Regions from separate parts of the Maritalea sp. genome, predicted to be linked through region 4. Evidence: predicted binding sites of a transcription regulator. Region 4 holds the regulator's gene; each other region holds the start of a gene.
The links. The regulator PhoB, encoded in region 4, activates phosphate uptake and scavenging genes when phosphate is short. The targets are predictions, from matches to a motif close to TGTCATNNANCTGTCAT.

Region 1 (3,138 bases), on a different contig from region 4:
TCCAAAATGGCCTCGGCGACTTCGGCGTGTGGCAAATTTTGTAACCGCGATGCCCAATCATCAAACTGGGAAATCAACATACGCAAAGTGGATCGCTGCTTAGGTTTAAGCTCGTCGGTTTCGATCAAATCGCGTGTGGCTTGGATCAGCGGAATATTGGCGGCTCTGGCGGCGTCGTGCAATATGCGGATGGTCGCGCCGCCTAATCCACGTTTTGGCAAATTGACGATACGCTCAAATGCCAAATCATCGGCTTGTTGCGTTGTCGCACGCAAATAGGCGAGAGCGTCGCGAATTTCTTTGCGTTCATAAAAGCGCGGACCACCGATTACGCGATAGTTCAAACCAAGCTTGATAAACCGCTCTTCAAACTCGCGCATTTGAAACGATGCCCGAACCAAAATTGCCATTGAGTTGAGCTTGTGGCCTTGGCGCTGGAATTGTTCAATTTCTTCGCCGATGGTGCGGGCTTCTTCTTCCGAATCCCAAACAGACGTGACGGAAACGGGTTCACCTTCTTCACCGACATCGGTTTGCAATGTTTTGCCCAACCGATCTTCATTGTGCGATATCAAGTGAGAGGCAGCGCGTAAAATTTTTGACGTGGATCGGTAATTGCGTTCAAGTCGGATGACTTTGGCGCCCGGGAAGTCTTTTTCGAAGCGCAAAATATTATCGACCTCGGCACCGCGCCAGCCATAAATCGACTGGTCATCATCGCCCACAACACATACATTTGAGTTGCCTTGCGCAAGCAACCGAAGCCACAAATATTGGGCAACGTTTGTATCTTGATACTCGTCCACCAGCATATATTTGAAACGCTTGTGGTATTCTTGGAGGACGCCGGGATTGTCTTTTAAAACGCGGATACATTCCAGAAGCAGATCGCCGAAATCCGCAGCGTTCAGCGTTTTCAGCCGTGCTTGATAGGCAGCATATAGTTTCGCACCTTTGCCATCAGCAAAAGCACCGGCATCTGACATGTCCAACTGCTTGGGTTGCAGTCCTTTATTCTTCCAGCCGTCGATCATATGAGCGAGTTGGCGGGCGGGCCATCGCTTTTCGTCGATATTTTCAGCTTGCAGCAATTGCTTGAGCAGTCGAATTTGATCGTCAGTATCAAGAATGGTGAAATCTGATTTCAGACCAACGAGTTCGGCGTGACGTCTTAAGATTTTCGCACCGATTGAGTGGAATGTGCCAAGCCACGGCATCCCTTCTACGGAGCCGCCTACAAATTTAGCAATCCGTTCTTTCATCTCGCGGGCGGCTTTGTTGGTAAAAGTCACCGCCAGAATTTCATGGCCACGGGCTCTGCGTGTTGCAAGAATGTGCGCGATGCGGGTGGTCAGAACGCGGGTCTTACCCGTTCCTGCACCAGCCAGAACGAGTAGGGCGCCATCAATCGATTCAACGGCGTCTTGTTGCTCGGCATTTAGGCCTTCAAGATACCGGGGCGCACCGCCGCCAAATTGGGACGTAATGGGGCCAGGTTGTGAGCTCGGTGCTTTGCCAGGTCTTGGACTCATAGTCTTGCAATCATTACGTGCGCTCGAATCTTGTTTTGTTCTTTATATGCCACCTGCATATATTTGTATATGCGGAGGTGCATGCCGAATTGTCATATCGCTGTTGTAATGGGCGACTAATCGAAGTCGCGGTTTAACCCACAACTCAGGAACCGCTTAACATGAAATCCGCTCACATTTTGGGTGCAATTGCATTTAGCGCTGTTAGTTTTACAGCCCTTAGTGCTGCTGCTGCCCCACATTTCAACCGAATCGCAAGTTTTCCAGTTGCCAGCAACATTCCAGCTGACATGGACGCCAAAAGTGAATCTTCGTCTGAAATTATTGCCGCGACAGAAGACGGCATGACCTTGGTTTATTCCGACAGCCCTTTGGGCGGACTTGGATTTGTCGACATAGCTGATCCCAAAGCGCCAAAACCTGCTGGTTTTATGGCACTTGGAGGTGAACCAACTTCCGTTTCTATTGCTGCAGGTATAGCATTTGTTGGTGTCAATACATCTGAGAGCTATGTCGCGCCGTCAGGCAATTTGGCAATTATCGACATCGCAAGCAAAACCGTTGTTGCGAGTTGCGATCTTGGTGGTCAGCCGGACAGTGTTGCGGTTTCAAAAGATGGCTCACTGGTCGCGGTTGCGATTGAAAATGAGCGTGACGAAGACCTAAATGACGGCGAACTTCCTCAATTGCCAGCTGGCATGGTGACAATCTTTGATATCGAAAGTGGCATGGCTAACTGCGATAGCATGAAGGTTGTTGATCTTACGGGCCTTGCTGAGATTGGTGGGACCGATCCTGAAGCTGAGTTTGTTGACTTCAATTCGCAAAATGAAATCGTTGTTTCCATGCAGGAAAACAACCACTACGCGATCATTGATGGCAAAACGGGTGAAGTTAAAAATCATTTCTCTGCCGGTTCTGTAGATCTTGAATATATCGACATTGATGAAGAACGTGCTTTTACATTCGATGGTGCTCAAGCTGCGCGTTTGCGCGAGCCAGATGCGGTGAAATGGTTGGATGATAATCGTTTTGTTGGCGCCAATGAAGGTGACTATAAAGGCGGATCGCGTAGCTTCACCATCTACAATAAAGATGGCTCTGTTGCTTTTGAATCCAATACTTCTTTGGAAGTTTTGGCCGCTCGAGCTGGTCATTACCCAGAAAAACGCTCCGGCAATAAAGGTGTTGAACCTGAGGGTTTGGCAACAGGGAAATTCGGCGACGACATGTATTTCTTCGTTCTTTTGGAACGTGCTTCAATGGTTGGTGTTTACAAAGACACAGGTGCGGCGCCTGAGTTCGTTCAACTTTTGCCATCTGGTATTGGACCAGAAGGCGCGTTGACTATTCCTTCTCGCAATCTTTTCGTTTCAGCAAACGAAGTCGATTTGATTGAAGATGGTGGTGTTCGCTCCCACGTCATGATTTATGAATTGCAGGATGCACCAGCGGCCTATCCACAAATCATGTCGGACATGGCGGATGAGCATCGGCCAATCGGTTGGGTAGCGCTGTCGGGTCTGGTTGCTGATGCTGATGTGGCTGGCAAACTTTATGCCGTCAACGATAGTTTCTTGCGTGCGCAGCCTTCAATTTACGAAAT
Region 2 (3,138 bases), on a different contig from region 4:
GTTTGTCAAAGCAGTCGCCCGGGAAACAAGACAATGTTTTTGAAACACAAAGCCTATTTCGCTGCGGATTTTGCGGGCTTGAGCCGCGTTTGGAGCTGAAGTAAATGTTTCGTCAAAAACGGAAACGCTGCCTGCACTGTGCGGTAGAAGTCCGATTAAGCATTTCAACAACGTCGACTTTCCCGCGCCGTTTGACCCGATAAGCGCTACAGTCTCCCCCGAAGATATCTGAACATTGAGGTTAGAAAAGATATCGCTCGAGTTCCCGTATCGCTTCGAAAGATTTTGCGCCGAAATCAGCGCAGTCTCACCAACATCCTGATGACGCTTAAGATAAGGGCCGGGCGCGATACGTTCGCGCCCAGCTGAATTTTCATATATGTCCATTATCGACATAGCGTTTTCCCAAAGTTTGGACGATGCATGTTAGTCGCCAACAAAGTTTGAAAAGCCGTCGACACCAATTGTCCCGTACATTGAACGGACGTAATCATAATCAGCGTCATTTACTGAGGGGAGGAAGAATCCACCGGCGTACTTGTCGTTATCTTCGCCTTTGAGTACCGCTTCCATAATCGCAGCGCCGTCTTCAACGAATGCTTTTTTCACTTTTTCTAAGACCTCTGCGTCAACGTCTGCAGAAGCGACCAAAATGTCGTTTGGCAAATCTGGGCCACGTGCAACCACTTTAAACGCTACCTCAGGATATGCTTCGCGTGCTTTATGCAAATGTCCAAAATTCATGCCGATCGCTGCAATATCACCGCGAATAAGCGCTTCAATGGCAACATTTCGCTGGATGATTTGCGCGTCATAGTCCGTGCCATACTGAAGACCCAAATCTGCAAGGGCTTGAGCTGGCCCAAGCTGTTGAGATGTCGAACCAACAGAACCAAATGAAACAATCTTGCCTTTAAGGTCTTGCGCTGTGGCAATCTCGCCTTCAGCAAGCACAACGATTTGGCCAAAATAGTCGGGGCGTTGCCACGCCACAACGATCTGCGCGTCGGTGAGCTCTTTCATCACCACATATTCTGCCGGACCTGTCAAAACGAAATTCACTTGACCAGAATTCATCGCTTCTACAGCCGCAGTACGTGAGCTCACGGGGATCAATTCGATATCGAAACCAGTAGATTTTTCCAATGCTGCTTCAACAGCACCAAACTCTTGTTGAAGCTGCTCAAGTCCTTCAACGTCTGTAACTGCAAATGTGATGTCCGCTGCGAATGCAACATTTGACGTTACCGCGAGCAACGCGCCCGCAACCAATGAACGAAACATATCTATCTCCCTGAATGTTTTTCTTCGATGTCGGGGGGATAGCAATTTATTGTCTCAGAAAAAGAACAGAGATATGTCATCCGAATGACAATTAACAATGCGATCTGGATTGCGAGTGTTCCACACGCGGCGAAATTCAAAACGTTGGCCGCACCAAACATGAACGTGATCAAATGAAAAATAGTAAGAAAATGCGGCCCATCATCGTCAAAAACGGCAATGTCTTGCAAAACGGTCAATTGGCGAAACACGATGTCTTTGTCGACAACGGATTTATCGCATCATCGGATTGTGCCGATGCTGCTAACGGTCTAATTCTTGATGCAACAGACCTTTATGTTTTGCCCGGCATTGTCGACGTCCATGGTGATGCGTTTGAACGCCAGATCATGCCCCGCTCAGGTGTAAGTTTTGATCTGCAACTGGCCATGCAAGATACAGATTTACAGCTAGCGTCCAATGGTATCACCACCGCTTTCCATGGATTGACCATTTCGTGGGAACCAGGATTGCGTTCTCTTAACAACGCTCGACAGTTTATGACGGCCATCAAGTCAATGCGAGCAGGGTTTTCAGTTGATCATCGCGCTCAGCTCCGTTGGGAGACTTTTGCGCTTAACGCCGTTGCAGATGTTGAAGGGTGGTTGTGTGAACAACCGACTCCAGCTCTCGCATTTAACGATCATACGACATCCACAATAAAGCGCGTGGAGGCGGGCAACAAAGAAAAACTCGCCGGGTGGGCCGCGCGGTGCAATCTCTCGCCCGAAGACTATGTTGCTAGAGTTTACGAGGTCGCCGCAAAAAAGGAAGAGGTTCCCCGCGCGGTTGAAAGGCTGGCACTAGTGGCTCGCGAGCAAAACACCGCCATTCTTTCTCATGATGATGTAACCAAACAGGATCGAACATTTTACCGATCGCTTGGCGGGAAGGTCGCAGAATTCCCAATGACAATGGAGGCTTTAAATGAAGCTAAGGAGGCAGGCGAGCACACTGTATTTGGGGCACCAAACGTTGTGCGCGGTGGAAGTCATAACGGGGCACTGAACGCCACTGAAATGATCAAAAACGGTTTATGCAGTATCTTGGCATCGGACTACCACTATCCTTCATTGTTACAAGCGGCATTTAAATTGGTCGCTGAGAACGATATCTCGCTTGGCGACGCATGGGCGCTGATCAGTAAAAACCCCGCTAAAGCAATGGGGCTCGCCGACCGAGGCACCTTGGACAATGGAAAGCGAGCAGACATCTTACTCGTCGATGCTCATGGTACAGTTCCCAAACCTGTCGCCACAATTTGCGGTGGTAAACTGGTGTCACTAGCGGATGACGCGTTGCTTTTGATTGAGTAGCTTAACAATTGTGGTGATCCCAATTTGTACGGGGCTCTTCCGCCGATCAAGAGAGCCTCGTGTGGACTTTGGGGAGCCATTTGGCGAATGGCCGCAATGGGCCCATTCTGTTGAAAAACACTTATTGCTTTGAGCTCGGAAGGCTTATTCAATTTCTGTAGTGAATTGGGGGATTGAATTGATGATGGGTCCAAGACAAGAAGCACAGTCGGCGCTGTTTTACGAGTTTTGCCTTGTGTAACATGTTCCAGCAGATCATATGTTGCGCTCGATTGATCGGTTTGTTGATCTCGCTGATATTCGCCAGCACCTTGGGTCGTTTTACAGTTCAACTGGCCGACCATCTGTTGATCCTGAACTGATGATCCGTATATTGCTTGTTGGCTATTGTATGGGCATTCGATCCGAGCGGCAGCTTTGCGAAGAAGTACGACTGTCCGTCATCAAATGAAATGGGTTATTTAGAGCGGTTTGATTACTGGAGGCTCTGGTTCATTTG
Region 3 (3,138 bases), on a different contig from region 4:
ACGAGCGCGAAGTACGAATGCAATTTGGCATCGGTTTGGCCAACGGCTGTACGCACATATTGAAGTGTTTCATCATGGGTTTTTTGCACCGAAGCCAGAACGGCTGCGTCGCTCTCAACCAAGGGATTTACCTTGCGTTCAATTCGCTCAGAGATCGGACGGGCTTCTGATGTGTGGGAAATGATTTTCCACGCGTTGCCGTCATGCTCGATCAGCAAATCGATAAGACCCATATGTGAACCCCAGAAGCCAGCCATTACAGCAGGCTTGCCTTGCAAAGTGCCTTTTTCAGAATCAACACCTTCGATGCCATCATACTGAGAGCTTGGGAACACATTATGGTGGTGACCGGTGAACACAACATCGATGCCTTCAACGCCAGCCAGATGCAGCGATGCATTGCCCATCATTTCGGTTTGTGGTTCACCACTAATTCCAGAGTGAGAAAGGGCAACGATCAAATCAGCGCCTTGTTCTTTCATCAAAGGTACATAGGCTTCTGCGGTTTGAACGATGTCCCGTGTGGTGACTTTGCCGTTAAGGTGCTGGAAATCCCAGACCATAATTTGCGGTGGTACGAAACCAATGAAGCCGATCTTAATTGGGCGTTTATTGCCAGCGCCATCAACAACTTCTTTTTCAAGAATTTGGAATGGAGGGAAAAGTGTTTTGTCTTTTGTCGGGTCCGCGCCCAACACGGTGCCCATAACAATGTTTGCACTGACAAATGGGAATGACGCGCCAGAAAGGGCTTTATCGAGGAAGCTCAGTCCGTAATTAAATTCGTGGTTGCCAACCGTAGCAATGTCGTAACCCAACGTATTCATCGCCGCGATCATTGGGTGCAGGTCACCGTCTTTAAAACCGCGTTCGTAAGCGACGTAGTCACCCATCGGGTTGCCTTGTATCAGGTCACCATTATCAACGAGCATTGAGTTGGTGGCTTCTGCGCGAACATTGTCAATTAGAGTGGCTGTGCGCGCCAAACCCATCGTGTCGTTTGGACGATCTGCGTAATAATCATAAGGATGAATAGCAACGTGAATATCTGTTGTTTCCATCAGGCGCAAATGGGCCTGAGAATTGCTGGCCATTGCTGCAAATGGGTGCATCGCGATTAACGCGCCTGCACTGGCAGAGCCTGCCAAAAATGAACGGCGTGAAATAGAATTTAGAAGTGACATTTTGTCCTCCGCTGGGTGGTTTGAAATCTGTGCGGTTGAGTTGGCGCACTTATTGGTGGGGCGGATATTTCCGATGTTTCGAATGCTGTTATGAGCATTTCACCACCTGTTGGTCGCTGAGTAAAAACACGACAGGGCCAATGTGTCATAATTCGACCATTTGGTAAAATACTATTCGTGGGCATTGTTCTAACCTTTAATGGAATAGTGCAGCGATAGGCTGAAATTGTTTCAATTTGAAGGCGAGAAAACGACAGTTTTGTGACTCAGTTATTTGTTGGACTGAGTTGGTGGCAGGCTTGAACACTTGCGCATTGCATTGCCCATTTACTTGCTCAGCGCAGATTTTCACGCTAATTGAGTTCATGTAGAACGAAGGCAATTCAAAGGACGCATACGGTGAAGTGGCAAGGACGCGATAGAAGTTCAAATATCGAAGATCGACGTGGAAACCGTTCCCGCTCATCCGGGCGCTCAGGTGGCAATCGTGTGCGTATCCCGATGCCACGCAGCCGTGCGGGAAAAGGCGGCGCGGGCAGCTTGGTGATGATTGTCATTGTCGTGTTGATTTCCTTGGCGCTGGGTATCAATCCAATGAGCCTATTGGATGGGTCCATTTCAACTGGCGGCGGGACAACCAGTTCTCGACCTTCTGACAACCGGCCCTTGCCTGACGCTGGCAAAGATGAATTGTTTGATTTTGTCGCCGTTAATTTGAACGAAACCGAAAATCTTTGGACGCAGGTTTTTAGGCAAAATGAATTGCAATATCAGCCACCAACGTTGGTGGTATTTTCTGGTTCAACCAGTTCACCTTGTGGCACAGCTAGCGCGCAAACTGGGCCATTTTATTGTCCCGGTGACCAAAAGATTTATCTTGATCTGAGCTTTTACGATCAGCTCCGGCAGCAATTTGGGGCAGGGGGCGATTTCGCTCAGGCCTACGTGCTTGCTCACGAAGTTGGACACCATGTTCAGCAATTGACGGGTGTGTTGCCTGAGTTCAATCAAAAACGACGTGGCATGAGCAAGGAAGAAGCCAATGCCTATTCAGTTCGTGTCGAATTACAGGCGGATTGTTATGCCGGTGTTTGGGCGAACTATGTGGGTGAGCAGAATTTATTGGAGCGCGGTGATATTGCCGAAGCGCTGAACGCCGCCGAGCAAATTGGTGATGATGCCATCCAGATGCGTAGCCAAGGTTTTGTGGTGCCCAAGAATTTCAACCATGGTACGTCCGCTCAACGACAAGAGTGGTTCGAACGGGGATACAAGTCGGGTAATGTTGGCCAGTGCGACACGTTTTAGCGTTGATCGCGTCGGAACAATTGAAGTTGGACTATAGTTTTTGCTTATATGGCCTGAACTTGACGAAGAAGATGTCTTTGTGAAGTTAGGCGCATACTTGTTGCTGAGGACTGCCTCGTGCTGAGCCTTATCTCTAAGCGCCGCCACAAAAATGGAGTGAAGGCTTGGTTTAGCAACCTTCGTCCCACATCAAATCTCAGCCTGGCTTATGCGTCGGCTGTTACACCGCGCACATTGTCCAAAAAGCGTTTGAACAGATAGTGGCTGTCGTGTGGGCCGGGTGATGCTTCTGGGTGATATTGCACAGAAAAAATCGGCTTGCCATCGACCGTTAGTCCACAGTTTGATTGGTCAAACAGTGAAATGTGGGTCTGTGTGATGCCGGTAGGCAAACTGTCTGCATCTACTGCAAACCCATGGTTCATGGATGTGATTTCAACTTTATCTGTCGTCAAATCCTTCACCGGGTGATTAGCGCCGTGATGACCTTGGTGCATTTTGACGGTTTTGCCGCCAAGTGCCAAGGCGAGCAATTGGTGTCCCAAACAAATACCGAAAATTGGCTTGTCGCTTGCGATCAACTCTTTGATGATGCCAACGGCATATTCGCCGGTTGCTGCAGGGTCGCCAGGCCCGTTTGACAAGA
Region 4 (3,138 bases):
ACCCACTCTATGCAGCAAGCTGCGCGGGTGAGTCAAAAAACAGCATTTTTTCACCTCGGAAAATTGATCGAGGAAGGTCCGACGGAGCAGATTTTTACAAATCCGCATCATAAGAAAACCCAAGATTATATCACGGGTCGGATCGGTTAAATTAGCGGCGAAAGGGCAAGAAAATGGCCAACGCAACGAACGAACATATTGTATCTTCTTACGAAGAAGAGCTTACAGAACTGACCCGTGCGATTTCTGAAATGGGCGGCATGGTAGAAGTTGCGATTTCGAATGCAACTCAAGCGCTAATCCGGGTCGACCACGATCTAGCAAAACAAACATCAAAGGGCGATAAAGCCGTTGATGATATGCAGCGCTATATCGATGAGAAAGCGGTTTCAATGATCGCTCGCCGACAGCCTATGGCTGGAGATTTGCGTCATATCGTTTCTGCAATTCATGTTGCAACTGATTTGGAGCGGGTAGGGGATATCGCGAAAAACTTGGCCCGTCGCGTAAAACATATTGATAGCCAACGCATTTCCAAGCAGCTTTACAATGGCATCCGGCACATGTCGGACCTGACATTGAGCCAAATTAAGCGCTCCATCGATAGCTTTACAACGCGAGATGCCGAAATTGCGCTGGATGTTTGCCGCCGCGACGACGAAGTGGACGCTTTGTATGTCTCTCTATTCCGGGAATTTTTGACCTATATGATGGAAGATCCGCGCAACATTACAGACTGTGCGCACCTTTTGTTTTGTGCCAAAAACCTCGAACGCGCCGGTGATCATGCCACCAATATCGCGGAGGCCGCCTATTATCTCAAGACCGGCGAAAACCTCTATTACGATGTTGAATCTGGCAAAGTGCAGCTGAATTAGCGTTTTAGAGCGTTGTTCTAAGGCTTGCTTCAATTCTAAATGGAATATCGATTATGGCTCCCTTCATTTTAATCGTTGAGGACGAGGCCGACCTAGCGGTTATGCTTCGCTATAATTTGGAAGCAGAAGGCTACCGTGTTGCCGCAGTTGAAAGTGGCGATGAGGCGACCTTGCAATTGCAAGAAGAACTGCCAGATTTGATCCTGTTGGATTGGATGTTGCCAGGGCTGTCTGGAATTGAATTGTGCCGGCGTTGGCGTTCGCACGAAGAAACGTCCCGGGTGCCCATCATTATGATGACGGCGCGTGGTGAAGAAGAAGAGCGTGTGCGTGGTCTTGCAACTGGCGCAGACGATTATGTCGTGAAGCCATTTTCGGTTCCCGAATTGCTGGCCCGGGTGAAAGCTCATTTGCGTCGCGCGAACCCCACCCTTATGTCCAATAGCTTGAAGTCTGGCGATATTGAGCTAGATCGCGAAACTCATAGGGTTCGTCGGTTGGGCAAAGAAGTACATCTTGGCCCAACCGAATATCGTTTGCTTGAATATCTCATGCAAAGCCCTGGCCGCGTATATAGTCGCGAGCAACTGTTGGATGGCGTTTGGGGGCATGACGTATATGTTGATGAACGCACCGTTGATGTGCATGTGGGCCGTTTGCGCAAAGCAATCAATCGCGGAAAATCCAAAGACCCCATTCGCACAGTACGCGGTGCTGGTTATTCATTTGACGAAAAGTTTGCCACGTCTGCATAATGGACTGGGGGCATCGCGCTGCCCAAAAAATAAGCAGCGCCGGGGTTTTGAAATTCAAGATTGTTTAACACGAGGGTGATCTGCCCAAGCTGGCATTGTCGCCATATATTCAAGTGTCTCGGCTTCTGCTTGAGCGCGAGGGCTTCCTTTGTTGACCTGCCAGCCAACCATGCGCTCGAAACGTGTGTCAAAGTCTTGTAACTGGCCGTCCTCATCGACACAATGCTGGCAATATATCCCTGTTTCCATCGGCATTCCGCAACTTTGGCATTTCTCATCCATTGTTTGGTTCCTCATTGTTAGATTGCTTGGAAAGATTTGAGTGCAATGCGCCTAGTAAGCTGATCAGCGCAGTTTGGTCTTTTTGAGAAAGCAGTTCGCCAGCGGATGCTAGCTGATTTAAGTCGAGAACAGTTTGGGCCTCCCGTAACGCGAGCTGCCCCTCCTTTGTCAGCCAAATCAGAAATCTGCGGCCGTCATTAGGTTCTCTTTGCCTTTCGATATAGGCTTTTGCGCAGAGATGCTCGACCATCTCGCTAAGAGTTGACTGAGCACGGTCAAAATGTACTGATAACTCAGAAAGTGTCATAGGGCCGGTCATCGCCAGGTGGCTTAAGAAGCCAACGGTTGTGGGTGATAGCCGATGACGTTTATCACGTACGCGCCGAACTGAACGGGCATAGATTTCGCGATAAAGTAGTTCGAACTCTTTGGCAAAAGCTTGAGATTTATGGTCTGTCATGACCCAACGGTATGCGACGAAAACTATTTCGTAAATCCCGAAGTGTTTTTTCTTCGGCAGACATAGTCGATACCCAGACAACCAAAAAAGCCGTCCAATGGGCGGCCTTGTTGTTAAGTCAGATCATAAGCGCTTTGCTGACAAGGGCGGATTTATCAACATACTTTGACACATCGACACCGTTTTCGAACAGAGCCTCTCTGAGTTCGTCTTCTGTCAATGCTTCTACGTCGCCTTGAGACATCTTCAGGAAGTTCATTTTCTGCTTGAAGGGGGGATTTGTTTCTCCGAAAAAGCTTTGATTTTTGAAGTTGAATTCCTCAGAATATTTACGCATAAAATGGGCGAGAAACGTGTTGACGCTCAGCCTAACACGCGGGTCGTCGGTCATCTGATCTGTTGAACTATTTAATGTTTCCAGCATGAGCTGCGACCAACGCCGTGCCCCTTTGTCGTTCATCAATTGAATGGCGTTGTGAGTGTGATGAAAGCTGAGCCGAAATTCCGCACCATGATAATATGGTCCGCCGCCCATCACGTCGATCCACATTGCAGCTTGGGTGTTGATGTGATGGTTGATGCCACCGACCCGCGCAAAAACGGATGTAAACCAATCCTCATCTGCAAACACGCGTTCGTAAAAGTTCTCGACAATATTTACAATTGCGCTTTGGCCAAGAACTGAAAACAGTTGCCAAAATTGGATGGGTTTAGACGCATCACTGGATGCGTTCAACGACACAATTTGCGCTATCCGATGGGC

Region 1: the regulator PhoB is predicted to act here: its motif matches at 1,623-1,639, upstream of ACSHWX_RS06485 (esterase-like activity of phytase family protein).
Region 2: the regulator PhoB is predicted to act here: its motif matches at 1,358-1,374, upstream of ACSHWX_RS04415 (PhnD/SsuA/transferrin family substrate-binding protein).
Region 3: the regulator PhoB is predicted to act here: its motif matches at 1,435-1,451, upstream of ACSHWX_RS10855 (bifunctional 2',3'-cyclic-nucleotide 2'-phosphodiesterase/3'-nucleotidase).

Annotation. Positions count from the first base shown of each region.
Region 1 is NZ_JBPOEU010000008.1:107,782-110,919, forward strand. It holds gene ACSHWX_RS06480 (ATP-dependent helicase) at 1-1,532, opposite strand, end outside; gene ACSHWX_RS06485 (esterase-like activity of phytase family protein) at 1,694-3,138, shown strand, end outside.
Region 2 is NZ_JBPOEU010000005.1:167,615-170,752, forward strand. It holds gene ACSHWX_RS04410 (phosphonate ABC transporter ATP-binding protein) at 1-396, opposite strand, end outside; gene ACSHWX_RS04415 (PhnD/SsuA/transferrin family substrate-binding protein) at 427-1,284, opposite strand; gene ACSHWX_RS04420 (alpha-D-ribose 1-methylphosphonate 5-triphosphate diphosphatase) at 1,458-2,639, shown strand; partial or broken gene ACSHWX_RS04425 (transposase) at 2,821-3,081, shown strand.
Region 3 is NZ_JBPOEU010000015.1:45,645-48,782, forward strand. It holds gene ACSHWX_RS10855 (bifunctional 2',3'-cyclic-nucleotide 2'-phosphodiesterase/3'-nucleotidase) at 1-1,184, opposite strand, end outside; gene ypfJ (KPN_02809 family neutral zinc metallopeptidase) at 1,584-2,492, shown strand; gene carA (glutamine-hydrolyzing carbamoyl-phosphate synthase small subunit) at 2,699-3,138, opposite strand, start outside.
Region 4 is NZ_JBPOEU010000006.1:12,407-15,544, forward strand. It holds gene pstB (phosphate ABC transporter ATP-binding protein PstB) at 1-150, shown strand, start outside; gene phoU (phosphate signaling complex protein PhoU) at 174-878, shown strand; gene phoB (phosphate regulon transcriptional regulator PhoB) at 932-1,633, shown strand; gene ACSHWX_RS04495 (hypothetical protein) at 1,688-1,915, opposite strand; gene ACSHWX_RS04500 (MarR family winged helix-turn-helix transcriptional regulator) at 1,908-2,375, opposite strand; gene ACSHWX_RS04505 (hypothetical protein) at 2,494-3,138, opposite strand, start outside.